3 regions of the Streptomyces sp. P17 genome follow, and region 3 is predicted to be linked to each of the others. Evidence: riboswitches for the same ligand, from Rfam matches in the RefSeq annotation. Region 3 holds a riboswitch; each other region holds the start of a gene.

Region 1 (4,748 bases), on a different contig from region 3:
AGTACCGGGCCGAGCCGTACGAGGACGTTCACTGCCCCGGGGGGAAGAGGGCCGGCCGCGGTTGTGTGGAGGAGCGTGAGGACGCCATCGCCGCCTACACGCAGGCCCTGCTGTTCACCGTCACCGGCAAGCGGCAGCACGCCGTCAAGGCCAGGGAGATCATGGACGCCTGGTCGGCGAAGCTGCGGCGGCACACCGGGGCGAACGCCGGCCTCCAGGCCGGATGGGCGGGGTCGACATGGGCGCGGGCGGCCGAGATCGTCCGGAACAGCGACGGCGCGGGCTGGCCCGAGGACCGCGTACGCCGCTTCGAGAAGATGCTCCGCACCGCCCACCTCCCCCAGGTCACCAGGAAGGTCCCCGACGCCAACGGCAACCGGGACCTCGTCACCACCGACGCCGCCATCGGCATCGCAGTCTTCCTCGACGACCGCAAGACCTTCGACGACGCCCTGGCCCGCTTCCGCGACCGCGTCCCCGCCTACTTCTACCTGGAGAAGGACGGCCGCCTCCCGCTCACCCCGGCGGGGTCGAGCATGAACACCCCGCAGCGGCTGGCGAGGTACTGGTTCGGGCAGACGACGTACAAGAAGGGCGTCACCCAGGAGACCTGCCGTGACCTCCAGCACGTCGGCCAGTCGATCGCCGCCACCGCGCACATCGCCGAGACCGCCTGGCACCAGGGCGTCGACCTGTACGGCGAGGCCGAGGGCCGGCTCAGGGCCGCGCTCGACCTGCACGCCCGCCAGCAGCTGGGCGAGTCCACGCCGGGCTGGCTGTGCGGCGGCAAGGTGGAGCGGAACATGGGGCCCGATCTGGAGGTCGCCCTGAATCATCTGGAGGGCCGCCGCGGCGGCTCCGTCCCGGCGGCCCGCAGGCTCGCCGAACAGACCCGCCCGGCCGGTACCGACAACCTCTTCGTCGCCTGGGAGACGCTGACCCACGCGGGCAATCCCGCAGCGTGAAGAAACGTGTGTGCATCGGGTCCCACGGATGACGTACACTGGTTTCAACGACGCGGGGTGGAGCAGCTCGGTAGCTCGCTGGGCTCATAACCCAGAGGTCGCAGGTTCAAATCCTGTCCCCGCTACTGAAGGCCGAGGGCCGGAATCCGAAAGGGTTCCGGCCCTCGGTGTTTCCACGCCTCCTCCACTCGGCCCACACCGTTCGCCCCCCCCGCTCCCGCTCCGGGAAGCCTGGAGGGACGGCGGATGCGGCGGGAGGCGGGCAGTGCGGGCTTCAGGCATGGACGAGGCACGGCGCGTCCCGCCCGGCCGCACCCTCGTACTGCTGCTTCCGCCACTGCTGATCGCGGGTGGGGTCCTCTACGACCTCATCACCCCCCGCGGCTTCACCGCGATCCCCTTCTTCACCGCCGCACCGCTGGTCGCCGCGCCGTTCTACTCCCTGATGGGCACCGTCGTCACCGGAGCCGTCGCCCTGCTCGCCGCCTACGGCGTCCACCTCCGGCTGGGCTTCGGCATGGACGCGGACACGGTCACCGAGGTGGTGACGGTGGTCACCGTCGCCGTCCTGGCCGTCGGGCTCAACCGCGTCGTACGCCGCGGCGATGGGCGGCTCGCCTCCCAGCGCGAGATCGCCGTGGCGACCCAGCGCGCCGTCCTGCCCGACCCCCTGGAGCGGATCGGCGGCTACGCCATCGCCGCCCGCTACGAGGCGGCGCAGGCCGACGCCTTCATCGGCGGCGATCTGTACGCGGTGCAGGACAGCGCGTACGGCGTTGGGCTCGTCGTCGGCGATGTGCGCGGCAAGGGGACGGGAGCCGTCGCGGCCGTGGCCGTCGTCATCGGGGCCTTCCGGGAGGCCGCCGAGCAGGAGGCGAGCCTGGAGGCGGTCGCGCAGCGGCTGGAGCGGGCGCTGGCCCGGGAGGGCTCGCGGCGCGACGGGATCGAGGCCGTCGAGGGGGTCACGACCGCCGTGCTCGCCGAACTCCCGCACGGCGACGGGGTGGTTCGCGTCGTCAACCGCGGCCATCCGCCGCCGCTGCTGCTGTACCCCGACGGCACCGTGCGCCCGCTGCCTGCCCGGGAGCCCGCCCTCCCGCTCGGCATGAGCGGCCTCGGCAACTGGCCCGACCGCGCCGACGACGCCCCCTTCCCGCCCGGCACCACCCTGCTCCTGTACACCGACGGCCTCTCCGAGGCCCGCGACCCGCACGGCGTCTTCTACGACCCGCAAGCGCGGCTGGCGGGCCGCGGCTTCCGCGATCCCGGCACCCTGATCCGGACCCTCGCCGAGGAGGTGCGCCGGCACTGCGGGGGCGGGATGGCGGACGACATGGCCCTGCTCGCCGTGCGCAGACCCTGACCGCCGACCACGCTGATCGTCACCAGGGGTGATCGGATGGAAGCCCTCCGCATAACAACTGACGTACCGTCAATACCTGTGTGACACCTGGGGCTTGGTCAACTCGCCCGATTTAGCGCCCTAGTGACCTGAAAGTCCGGTCCAAAAACGTTAATGATCAAGTCGAACAGCTTGGAATCCGCGCCCCGAGTCTATTAACGTTCGATAACGCAGCGCGGTCGTCCCAGCCGTCACAAGAGTCGGCTCCGTGCGCACGCGCCGAATCCCGTAAGGGAACCGGGGAACCACCACTTGGGGTGAATCGGGCGTAATCCGCCGTGCGGAAACGGCAGATATACGCGCGTAGGAGACCTTCCTGCTCCGAACCCGTCAGCTAACCCGGTAGGCGAGAAGGAAGGAAAGGAGCACGCCCACGTGGCGTCAAACCGGCCTGCCCCCGAGGCCCCGTTCGTGCCGAGCCAGCGCAGTGAAGAGGCCTACGGCTACGGCAGTCACCGCACCGACGAGGGCCCCTGGGAGGAGTGGAACCCCACCGCGGAGTCCATTCGCCCGGTACGCGGCCGGCACCGCGTCGCCAAGCAGCGTGGCGGCGGACTCGCCCGCAGCTCCACCGTTCTCGGCGTCGGTGTCATAGCCGCCGTCGGCGCGGGCGGCATGGCCAGCGCACAGTCCGGCAAGCCGCCGGTCGCGATCACCATGCCCGACCTGCCGCTGATCTCCGACGACACCGCGGACGAGGCGCCCGAGACCTCGTCCACCCCGCTCAGCAGCGTCGGTGTGACCACCGCCGACGCCGGGCAGGGCACCTCGGACGCCGGTGAGGTGCTGCGCGCCAGGATCATGGCCCAGGCCGAGCAGCAGCAGGACCAGGTCGACACCAAGGCCGCCGAGGCCGCCGCCGCTGCCGCCGAGAAGGCCGCCGCGGAAGCCGCCGCCAAGGCCGAGAAGGAGGCCAAGGCCAAGGCCGCCGCCGCCAAGGAGAAGGCGGAGCGGGAGGCCCGCGCCAAGGCCGAGGCCGAGCGCCTGGCCGCGCTGGCCAAGCAGTTCGCGCTGCCGACCTCCTCGTACACCATCACCTCGACCTTCGGTGAGTCCGGCTCGATGTGGTCCTCCGGCTACCACACCGGCCTGGACTTCGCCGCTCCCACGGGCACGCTGATCAAGGCGGTTCACTCCGGCACGATCACCTCCGCCGGCTGGGACGGCTCCTACGGCTACAAGACCGTGCTCACCCTGGAGGACGGCACCGAGATCTGGTACGCCCACCAGTCCTCGATCAGCGTCAGCGTCGGGCAGAAGGTCACCACCGGGGACGTCATCGGCCGCGTGGGCGCGACCGGCAATGTCACCGGCGCCCATCTGCACATGGAGGTCCACCCCGGCGGCTCCTCCTCCGGCATCGACCCGCTCGCGTGGCTGCGCGGCAAGGGCCTCACCCCCTGACCTCAGCCCCCGTGTGAACCCCGGCGGTCCTGACGACGACCCCCCGACGTCAGGGCTGCCGGTTTTCGGTGTCCGGGACTCCTCTCACGACCGGTACGGGTTGTGCGCGGGGTACGGACCCGCCGGGTACGCCGGATAGGGCTGGTACGTCGGCTGCGACGGGTACCCGTACACGCCGTACATCGGCCATGGCGCCGCCACCACCGGCACCGGCGGGGCCGTGGCGCGGGCCGCGTGGTCGAGGGCCGGACGGGCGACCTCCCTGCGGCGCCACAGCTCCTGCAGCAGCTCCTGTTCCCGTACGCCGAAGTCGGCGCCCGCGCGGCCCCGGCGCCCTCGGTGCCGCAGGAACGCGAGCGAGGTCGCGTAGGCCTCGTACTGCGCCACCTCCCGCGCCGCCCGCTTCCCGGCGTGGCGGCGGGCGTACTGCCGGGCCAGGCGCCGCGCCCGCATCGAGCTCAGGGCGAAGGGCTCGCCCGGGGTGAGCCAGCCGGCGACGGCGTAGGCGGGCAGCTCCTCCCGGACGGTGCGCAGCTCGCGCTGCCGGGTCCAGATCACCAGCCAGGTCAGCAGCCCGAACGCGGGCACCATGATCGCCGCGTACACGGCGAAGAAGCCGTACGGGCCGAAGGCCGACGAGCCGTTCCACATCGCGTGCATGCCCATCGCGAGCAGCAGCCCCGACAGCGGCAGCAGGACCCGGCGCCGGCGCTGACGGTCGCCGGAGAGCGCGGCGATGCCGAAGCCGATGCCGGAGAGGACGGTGAACAGGGGGTGCGCGAAGGGCGACATGACGATGCGCACGAAGAACGTCGCGGCGGTGACGGAGGCGATGCCGCTGTCGCCGGTGAGCTGGTCGGTGCCGAAGGCGGTGCCGAGGTAGAGGATGTTCTCGGTGAACGCGAAGCCGGTGGCGGTGACCCCCGCTATCACCACCCCGTCGACGAGCCCGGTGAAGTCCCGGCGCCGGAAGAGGA
Region 2 (4,748 bases), on a different contig from region 3:
GCGCCGGTCTTGATCTGGCCGCAGTTGGTGGCGACGGCGAGGTCGGCGATGGTGACGTCCTCGGTCTCGCCGGAGCGGTGGGACATCATGCACTTGAAGCCGCTGCGCTGGGCGAGCTCCACGGCGTCCAGGGTCTCGGTGAGCGAACCGATCTGGTTCACCTTCACGAGCAGCGCGTTGGCCGCGCCGTCCTCGATGCCACGGGCGAGGCGCTCCGGGTTGGTGACGAACAGGTCGTCGCCGACGAGCTGGACCTTGTCGCCGAGCTTGTCGGTGATGGTCTTCCAGCCGGCCCAGTCGTCCTCGAACAGCGGGTCCTCGATGGAGACGAGCGGGTACGCCTCGACAAGTTCGGCGTAGTACTCCGTCATCTCGGCGGCGGAGCGCTCCTTGCCCTCGAAGGAGTAGACGCCGTCCTTGTAGAACTCGGAGGCGGCGACGTCGAGCGCGAGGGCGATCTGCTCGCCGGGGGCGTAACCGGCTTCCTTGATGGCCTCAAGGATGAGGTCGAGGGCCTCGCGGTTGGAGCCGAGGTTCGGGGCGAAGCCGCCCTCGTCGCCGAGGCCGGTGGACAGGCCCTTGGCCTTCAGCACCTTCTTGAGGGTGTGGTAGACCTCGGTGCCCCAGCGCAGCGCCTCGGAGAAGGACTCCGCGCCGATCGGGGCGATCATGAACTCCTGGATGTCCACGTTGGAGTCGGCGTGCGAGCCGCCGTTCAGGATGTTCATCATCGGCACCGGCAGCAGGTGCGCGTTCGGGCCGCCCAGGTAACGGAAGAGCGGGAGGTCGCTGGCCTCGGAGGCGGCGTGGGCGACGGCGAGCGAGACGCCGAGGATGGCGTTGGCGCCGAGGGAGCCCTTGTTGTCGGTGGCGTCCAGGTCGAACATCGCCTGGTCGATCAGGCGCTGCTCGGTGGCGTCGTAGCCGACCAGCTCGGGGCCGATCTGCTCGATGACGGCGAGGACGGCCTTCTCGACACCCTTGCCCTGGTAGCGGTTCGGGTCACCGTCGCGGAGCTCGATGGCCTCGAAGGCGCCGGTGGACGCGCCGGACGGAACGGCGGCACGACCCGTGCTGCCGTCGTCGAGGCCGACCTCGACCTCGACCGTGGGGTTGCCTCGGGAGTCCAGGATTTCCCGGGCTACGACGACGTCGATGGACGGCACGAGCATCTCCTTCTTGGGATGTGACGCTGGAAGTGCGGGGCAGTGAGCCTTGCGACTAGAGCCTAACCGCCTGAGGGACATCGGCCAGCCGACCGACCGTCCCGTGGACAAGGACAGACGGTACTCATTGTTTCTCAGCGGAACAAAGGAACGGTGAATTACCGGAAAAGAAAACCCCGCCCCGGTGCGTACGGGGGAACACGCACCGGAGCGGGGAGCCCGTGGGGACGGGGGTGGCCCTCACGAGGCCTCCAGTATGGAGGCCACGGATATGAGGGTCCTGTGGTTCGGCTACGGGATTACTTGAGGTCCAGCTGCTGACCGGGGTAGATCAGGTCGGCGTCCTCGACGATGTCCTTGTTCAGCTGGAAGAGCTTCTCCCAGCCGCCCTTGACGTCGTGCTCCTCGGCGATGGTGCTGAGGGTGTCGCCCTTGACGACCTTGTACTCGCCGTCGCCCTTCTTGACCTTCTTGCCGGTCGGGGTGGTGACGGTCTTCTGCGCCTTCTGCGCCGGACGCTCGGTCGAACGCGAGGCGGGCTGCTCCTCGGTCGAACGGGTCTCGGTGCTGGTCTCGGCGGAGCCGCCGGTGTACGCGGCGCTCGACAGGCCGGTGCCGCAAACGGGCCAGGCGCCCTTGCCCTGGCCCGCGAGGACCTTCTCGGCGATCTCGATCTGCTGGGCCTTGGAGGCCTGGTCGGCGCTGGAGGCGTACTGCGTGCCGCCGTACGCGGCCCAGGTGGAGGCGGAGAACTGCAGACCGCCGTAGTAGCCGTTGCCGGTGTTGATGGACCAGTTGCCGCCGGACTCGCACTGGGCGACGGCGTCCCACTCGGAGGCGGTGGCGGCGGAGGCGTTGCCGGCCGCCATCAGCGGGGCGGCGACAGCGGCGCCGGTGACGCCGGCGATGGCGATGGCGCGGGTGGCCTTGGACGGACGACGGTGCTTGCCCTTACCGGAAAACAGCATGGATCGATCCCCTCACCGACGCCTGCGAGGTGAGCTGTCGGGTTCGGGCCGGTTGAGTTGCCCGGCCGCGCACTCGTGCGCGGCTTCACCCCAAGCCGGTGCCGTCTGTTGAGCTGCCTCAACTGCCGGTCCCGGCGCTTACCTTGGGTCCCCCGCTCCTGCCTACGGCGCATGACGCGACGACTGTTCCCGTACGGCCGCTGGCAGGATTCGGCGTTGCGGCAGCCGGGGCTCGTGTTGGCGAGCGGTCCTGACCGTAGACAGGCGATCCGCGGAATTTCAAAGACGATCAGGGCTTCTGAGACTCATCCCACACTTTCGCCAAACCGGACATTCGGCGCGAAGCGTGACGTGAACTACCCCTGCTTTTCGACCGGTTCGACCCCTACTTCAAGGGTCTGACCGGGAAGGATGAGGTCAGGGTCGGCGCCGACGGTCGACTTGTTGGCGGCGTAGAGGCCGCGCCATCCGCCGTTCAGGTCAAGAGAGTCGGCGATGCCCACGAGACTGTCGCCCAAGCGGACGACGTACGACCCGTCGGTGGCGCTCTCCTCGGTGGTTTCCTCGGCGGGCTCGCCGCGGTGGCGGCCGGTGCCGGTGGAGCCGGTGCCGGTGGAGCCGGTGTCGGTGAGGGCGGAATCGCCTTCAGTCTGACCGGAGTTGTCCGAGTTGTCCCGCCCGGAAGTGGCTGTGGATTCGCTGTCGGTTCCCTGAGAGGCGTCACTCTCGGGGGATCCCGAGGGCTCCGCCGACTCCGTGGCGTCAGGAGACTCGGGGGACTTGTCCGACTTGGTCGAGTTGTCCGTCACCTCGGGTGACTGGGGCGCACTGGACTTCGCGTCGGAGGAGTCGCCATCGAGGGAGTCCAGCAAACCAGACGAGTCGGGCGAAGCGGAGGAGTCGGGTGAAGCGGGCTCATCGCTCGCCACGCCCGTGTCGATGTCCACCGAACCCGACTCGGCGTCAAGGCCGGAGAGCGGGCCGCAGGTCGGCCAGGCGGCGAGACCCTGGTCGGCGAGGATGCGCTCGGCGACGGCTATCTGCTGGGAGCGGCTGGCCTGGTCCGCGCTGGCGGCGTACGTCGTGCCGCCGTACCGCTCCCAGTTCTCCTGGGTGACCTGGAGACCGCCGTAATAGCCGTTGCCGCCGTCCTCGCTCCAGGAGCCACCGCTCTCGCACTCCGCGACCCGGTCCCATGTGGTGCCCTCGGCCGCGCTGGCGCCCGAGGCGCCGAGGAGCGGGATGGCGATGGCGGAGCCGGTCACTCCGGCCGCGACGATGAGAGCGGGAGCCTGGCGGGGGCGACGGTGACGACCGTTCCCGGAGAGCATGCGAGGGCCTTTCGGAGACAGCGGGGACCGGCGCGGTGCCGGTGAGGCGAGGCGCCGCGCTGACGAGTGAACGTATCGGCAGACGATCACTTGTCACAAGTTAATGCCGCGCAGATCACGTGAAGATCACAGACTTGAGGGTGTGTCACGTTTGACCTGACGGTCCGTCGAGCGGGCCTGGGCGTGGGCCGGTTCAGGCACTTGGGGTGAACTCGACCGGAAGCGTGCGCAATCCGCGCATGATAAGGCCGCCGCGCCAGCGCAAATCGGCCGGTTCCACCGCGAGTCGGAGGTCCGGGAGGCGGGTGAGGAGCGTGGCCAGCGCGGTCTGGCCCTCCAGGCGGGCGAGCGGGGCCCCCAGGCAGTAGTGGATGCCGTGGCCGTAACCGAGGTGCTGGTTGTCACGGCGGGAGAGGTCGAGCGTGTCGGGCTCGGCGAACCGCTCCGGGTCCCGGTCGGCGGCGGCGAGAACGACGAGCACCGGGTCACCGGGGGCGATGTCCTGGCCGCCGATGGTGAGGGGCTGCGTGGCGAAGCGCCAGGTGGCGAGCTCGACGGGGCCGTCGTAGCGGAGGAGTTCTTCTACGCCGGTTTCGAGGAGGGTTGTCTCCTGTGCGGCGAGGGACTGCTGGAGTCGGGCCCGCTGCTCGGGGTGGGTAAGCAGGGCAAATGTGCCATTACCGATCAAATTCACCGTGGTTTCGAAGCCGGCGAACAGAAGGATGAAGGCCATGGCGGCGGCCTCGTTCTCGGTGAGGTGCTCGCCGTGGTCGGAGGCTCGGATGAGACCGGAGATGAGGTCCTCGCCGGGGGCGGGGGTGTCGGGCAGCGCCTCCCGCTTGCGGTGGATGAGGTCGGCGAGATAGCCGCGCATCTTCTTCACGGACCGCGCGACTCCGCCTCTGGGGCCGCCCTGGTGGCGGATCATCATGCCCGCCCAGTCCCGGAAGTCGTCCTGGTCCTCGCGGGGGACGCCGAGCAGGTCGCAGATCGCGTAGATGGGGAGCGGGAAGGCGAACTCATGGATGAGGTCGGCGCTTCCGGTGTGCGCGAACCGGTCGATGAGCTGGTCGGTGAGCTCCTGCACGCGCGGCGCGAACTCGGCGACCCGGCGGGGCGTGAACGCCTTGCTGACGAGCCGTCGCAGCCGGGTGTGGTCCGGCGGGTCGATATTGAGCAGATGCGTCATCAGCTCGGCCTTGCGCTCACCGGGGATACCGGTCTTCCCCTTGGCGTGAGCGGGCTCGTCGTGATGCGCGGGGTTCTTGCTGAGCCGCTGGTCG
Region 3 (4,748 bases):
AGCGCAGAGGTGCCGGACATGCGCCGATGCTAAGGAGCGCGGCCCGGGTTACGAGGGGGCACGCGCGCGTGGGTGTGGAAACGGGGCACCGAATCACCCCCGCGCGCGCCGCGTCGCCTCAGGCCGGCCGTACCACGCTGTGGATCGAGCCCTCGCCGTCGTAGAAGATCGACTCCTCGCGGACGTAGGCGCCGGGCTTCGGGGCGTGGATCATCATGCCGTTGCCTATGTAGATGCCGACGTGGGTGACGTCGTCGTAGAAGAAGACGAGGTCGCCGGGCCGGGCGCTGGAGACGGGGACCGTGGTCCCGACGTTGACCTGGTCGTAGGTGGTGCGGGGGAGGGAGATGCCGGCGGCGTTCCAGGCGGCCTGGGTGAGGCCGGAGCAGTCGTAGGAGTCGGGTCCCGTGGCGCCCCAGACGTACGGCTTGCCGATCTGCGCGCGCGCGAAGGCGATCGCCTTCTCGGCCTTCGCGGCGTAGGTGGAGTCGGCGGCGGACTCGGACTCCGTGCTGCCGGTGGAGGTCTCTGCGGAACCGGAAGAGGTGTTCTCCTGCTGCTGGGCCGCCGCCTCCGCGGCCTCCTGGCGGCGCTGTTCCTCCTCCGCCTGCTGCTGGGCCAGTTGGGCCGTCTTGCGCGCGGCTTCCTCCTGGCGCTTGCGCTCGGTCTCGGCGAGCCGCGCCTTCTCCTCCGCCGTCAGCTGCGACAGCAGCTCCCGCGCGTCGGCGAGCTTCTTCTGGACCGTGGACTTGGCGGTCTTCAGATCGCTCTGCGACTCGTTCAGCGTCTGGAGGCTCTCGGTGGCCTCCGTGCGCTTCTTCATCGTCGCCGACTGCTGCGTGATGTAGTCGTCGACCGCTTCCTTCTGACGGCCGGTCATCCGGCTCATCAGCTGGGTCTGGTCGAAGTAGTCTCGCGGGGAGTCGGCCAGCAGGAACGTCGCGGTGCCGGGAGCGGAGGCGCCGGTCCGGTACTGCGCGGCGGCGAGGGAACCGAGTTCCTCCCGCGCGTCGTTGAGCTTCTGGGTGCGCTTGGCGACGCCGTCGAGGAGGGTGTCGGCCTGCTCGCGCTGCTTGGTGGTCTTCTCCTTGGCGGCGTTGTACTTCTCGGTCGCCGTCTCCGCCTGGCGGTAGAGGTCGTCGACCTTCTTCTCGACCTCTTCGAGGCTCGGCTTGTCGTCCGTGGCCGGGCCGGCGTTGGCCGTCTGGGACAGCAGGGCCACGGAGGTGAGGGCGGCCGTGGCAAGGGCGGGGGTCCGTATGCCTGCTACGCGCGTACCCGCCGGAGGCGACTTGCGGTGCGACGCCAAGGGAGGCGACTCCTTCCCATGGTCCGCCTACCGAGTTAGCTGTCGGGTTCGGGCGGGTGGTTAGGAAGGGTTGCCCTACGACCTTTTCCCGTAAGGGAGTCGGGTCGATTCACCCCAAGTTCGGTGGGTCCCCGGCTCCGGCTGCCGTGGGCGGGCAGCGGACTCGGCGGAGGCCGCGCGGCCCGGCGAGGTTCGCCGGTGGGGGTCGTACGGCCTGCCCGGCACGGTAGCCAACTCGTGTGGCCCCTGTGAAGGTTGATGGGTGATATGCCCGATACATTTTCGTGACCTTAGGTCAGGGCGTCGTTGGGCGTGGTCAATCCGGACGGATCTGCGCCGACTTGTACGTATTTTCTCCGGAGTGACGTCGTCCGCCCGCTTCCGGGCGCTAGCTTCCAGCCGGCCGTGGTCGTGTGAGCCGCGGTGGGTGAGTAGGGGTGACGGGCATGAGGAAGCGCAAGTCACTCGTCGTCGCCACCGGCGTCGCGCTCGCCGCCACCGCGGGCATCGCGCCCGCCGGGGCGCGAGCGGGGGAGGGGAAAGCCGCCCGGTCGTCCGCGTGATCGCGAGCGGACTCGACAATCCGCGCCAGCTCTCTTACGACCAGGGGCGGCTGTACGTCGCCGAGGCCGGCCGGGGCGGCAAGAAGTGCATCGGGGAGGGGCCTGAGGGCGAGACCTGTATCGGTCTCACCTCCGCCGTCACCAAGATCTACTGGGACGGGGGTGCGTGGAAGCACCACAGGGTGGTGAAGGGGCTGCCCTCGGGCGCCGCCCCGGACGGCGGCTTCGCCACCGGCGTCGACGGTGTCTCCGCCCTGTACGGCGAGGTGTGGGCCGTGGAGACCTTCGTCCCGCCGGAGGCCGGGGTGCCCACGAAGAAGCCCTGGAACACCCTCGGCAAGCTGCTGCGCATCGGTCACGGCAAGGCCGGGATCGCCGCCGACGTCTCCGCCGTGGAACTGAGGTACAACCCGCACAAGGCGAACCTGGAGTCCAACCCGTACGCCGTCCTCGCCCTGCCCGACGGGCGGAAGACCGTCGCGGACGCGGCCGGGAACGACCTGGTCGAGATCTCCGGGTCCGGCAAGGCTCGCCCCTTCACCGTCTTCCCGGACCACAACGGCCGCGAGTCCGTCCCCACGTCCCTCGCCTCGGCCCCGACGGCAAGCTCTACGTCGGCGAGCTGAACGGCCTCACCGAGAAGCCCACCGCGCGCGTGTGGCGCGTCGACCCCTGGGCCGGAAAGATCCTCGGCTGGAAGTCCGGCTTCGGCCCGATCAGCGGCCGCCGTCAACGGCAGCGGCGATCTGTACGTCAGCCAGCTGTTCAACGGCGTCGTGACCAAGGTCTCCGGCGGCAAGCGGACGGATGTCAAGGTCCCGTTCCCGGCGGGCGTGACCGTCGACCCGTGCGACGGAAAGGTCTATGTCTCGGCCTGGGCGGTCGCGGACCGTGACGGCACCGTCATGGAGGGCGAGAAGACACCCGGCGGGCAGGTCTGGAAGATCCTCGGCTTCTGATTCGGGCGATGTTCCCAAGGGCGGCGGCGGGGTGTCAGTGGGGAGCCCTAGACTCGGAGAGCGATGAGCAGCCTCTTTGACGACAGCTTCCTGGCGGACCTCCAGACCCCTCGTGGGCACGAGGAAGAAGCCCCGCCGCCGCCCGAGGACGATCACACTCCGGAGCCGGTTCCGGACGATCTGTTCGGTGGGAGGTTCGACGTGCCGCCGGACCGGGACGCCTACTACCGCGACGGCGCCCCGCGCCCGGCCATCGACGCGGCCGCGCTCATCGAGGGGCTGAACGAGAACCAGCGCGCGGCCGTCGTGCACTCCGGCGCCCCGCTGCTCATCGTGGCCGGCGCCGGCTCCGGCAAGACGCGCGTGCTCACCCATCGCATCGCCTATCTGCTCGCCGAGCGGAATGTGCACCCCGGACAGATCCTCGCGATCACCTTCACCAACAAGGCCGCGGGCGAGATGAAGGAGCGCGTCGAGCAGCTCGTCGGCCCGCGCGCGAACGCGATGTGGGTGATGACCTTCCACAGCGCGTGTGTACGGATCCTCCGGCGCGAGTCGAAGAAGCTCGGCTTCACCTCGTCCTTCTCGATCTACGACGCCGCCGACAGCAAGCGGCTGATGGCACTCGTCTGCCGGGATCTCGACCTCGACCCCAAGCGTTTCCCGCCGAAGTCCTTCAGCGCCAAGATCTCGAACCTCAAGAACGAGCTGATCGACGAGGAGGACTTCGCGGCTCAGGCCACCGACGGCTTCGAGAAGACCCTCGCCCAGGCGTACGCGATGTACCAGTCCCGCCTGCGCGAGGCGAACGCGCTGGACTTCGACGACCTGATCATGACGACGGTCAATCTGCTGCGCGCCTTCCCGGACGTCGCCGAGCACTACCGCCGCCGCTTCCGGCATGTCCTCGTCGACGAGTACCAGGACACCAACCACGCCCAGTACGCGCTGGTGCGGGAGCTGGTGGGCACCTCCGAGCACCCCGTCGACGTGCCCCCCGAGGCCGAGATCCCGCCCGCCGAGCTGTGCGTCGTCGGTGACGCCGACCAGTCGATCTACGCCTTCCGCGGCGCGACCATCCGCAACATCCTCCAGTTCGAGGAGGACTACCCGGACGCGACGACGATCCTGCTGGAGCAGAACTACCGCTCCACCCAGACGATCCTCACCGCCGCCAACGCCGTCATCGAGCGCAACGAGTCCCGCCGCCCCAAGAACCTGTGGACCAACGCGGGCGCGGGCGCGCGCATCACCGGCTATGTCGCCGACACCGAGCACGACGAGGCCCAGTTCGTCGCCGATGAGATAGACCGCCTCACGGACGCGGGTGACGCGAAGGCCGGAGACGTAGCCGTCTTCTACCGGACGAACGCCCAGTCCCGTGTCTTCGAAGAGGTCTTCATCCGTGTCGGCCTGCCCTACAAGGTCGTCGGCGGCGTCCGCTTCTACGAGCGCAAGGAGGTCCGGGACGTCCTGGCCTACCTGCGCGTCCTGGCCAACCCGGAGGACTCGGTCCCCCTCAGGCGCATCCTGAACGTCCCGAAGCGGGGCATCGGCGACCGTGCCGAGGCGATGATCGACGCCCTCTCCCAGCGCGAGAAGATCAGCTTCCCGCAGGCCCTCAAGCGCGTGGACGAGGCGTACGGCATGGCCGCCCGCTCCACCAACGCCGTCAAGCGCTTCAACACGCTGATGGAGGAGCTCCGTACGGTCGTCGAGTCCGGCGCGGGACCGGCGACCGTCCTGGAGGCGGTGCTCGAACGCACCGGCTATCTCGCCGAGTTGCAGGCCTCCACCGACCCGCAGGACGAGACCCGGATCGAGAACCTCCAGGAACTCGCCGCCGTGGCCCTGGAGTTCGAGCAGGAGGCGGAGGAGACCCCGGGCGGTCTCGCGGACTTCCTGGAGCGCGTCGCG

What was found. Region 3 has a riboswitch for cyclic di-AMP ahead of RMT89_RS24740 (NlpC/P60 family protein). Riboswitches for the same ligand answer to the same signal wherever they lie in the genome.
Region 1: another riboswitch for cyclic di-AMP. It lies ahead of RMT89_RS16615 (M23 family metallopeptidase); the one in region 3 lies ahead of RMT89_RS24740 (NlpC/P60 family protein).
Region 2: another riboswitch for cyclic di-AMP. It lies ahead of RMT89_RS12245 (transglycosylase family protein); the one in region 3 lies ahead of RMT89_RS24740 (NlpC/P60 family protein).

What each region holds. Positions count from the first base shown of each region.
Region 1 is NZ_JAVRBF010000022.1:93,800-98,547, forward strand. It holds gene RMT89_RS16600 (alginate lyase family protein) at 1-965, shown strand, start outside; tRNA gene RMT89_RS16605 (tRNA-Met) at 1,017-1,090, shown strand; gene RMT89_RS16610 (PP2C family protein-serine/threonine phosphatase) at 1,246-2,328, shown strand; cyclic di-AMP (ydaO/yuaA leader) riboswitch at 2,575-2,731, shown strand; gene RMT89_RS16615 (M23 family metallopeptidase) at 2,743-3,771, shown strand; gene RMT89_RS16620 (PrsW family glutamic-type intramembrane protease) at 3,856-4,748, opposite strand, start outside.
Region 2 is NZ_JAVRBF010000015.1:21,718-26,465, forward strand. It holds gene eno (phosphopyruvate hydratase) at 1-1,166, opposite strand, end outside; gene RMT89_RS12245 (transglycosylase family protein) at 1,466-2,134, opposite strand; cyclic di-AMP (ydaO/yuaA leader) riboswitch at 2,139-2,314, opposite strand; gene RMT89_RS12250 (transglycosylase family protein) at 2,491-3,465, opposite strand; gene RMT89_RS12255 (cytochrome P450) at 3,659-4,748, opposite strand, start outside.
Region 3 is NZ_JAVRBF010000039.1:67,031-71,778, reverse strand. It holds gene RMT89_RS24745 (tellurite resistance/C4-dicarboxylate transporter family protein) at 1-20, opposite strand, end outside; gene RMT89_RS24740 (NlpC/P60 family protein) at 119-1,309, opposite strand; cyclic di-AMP (ydaO/yuaA leader) riboswitch at 1,318-1,488, opposite strand; gene RMT89_RS24735 (ScyD/ScyE family protein) at 1,869-2,498, shown strand; gene RMT89_RS24730 (hypothetical protein) at 2,649-2,831, shown strand; gene pcrA (DNA helicase PcrA) at 2,895-4,748, shown strand, end outside.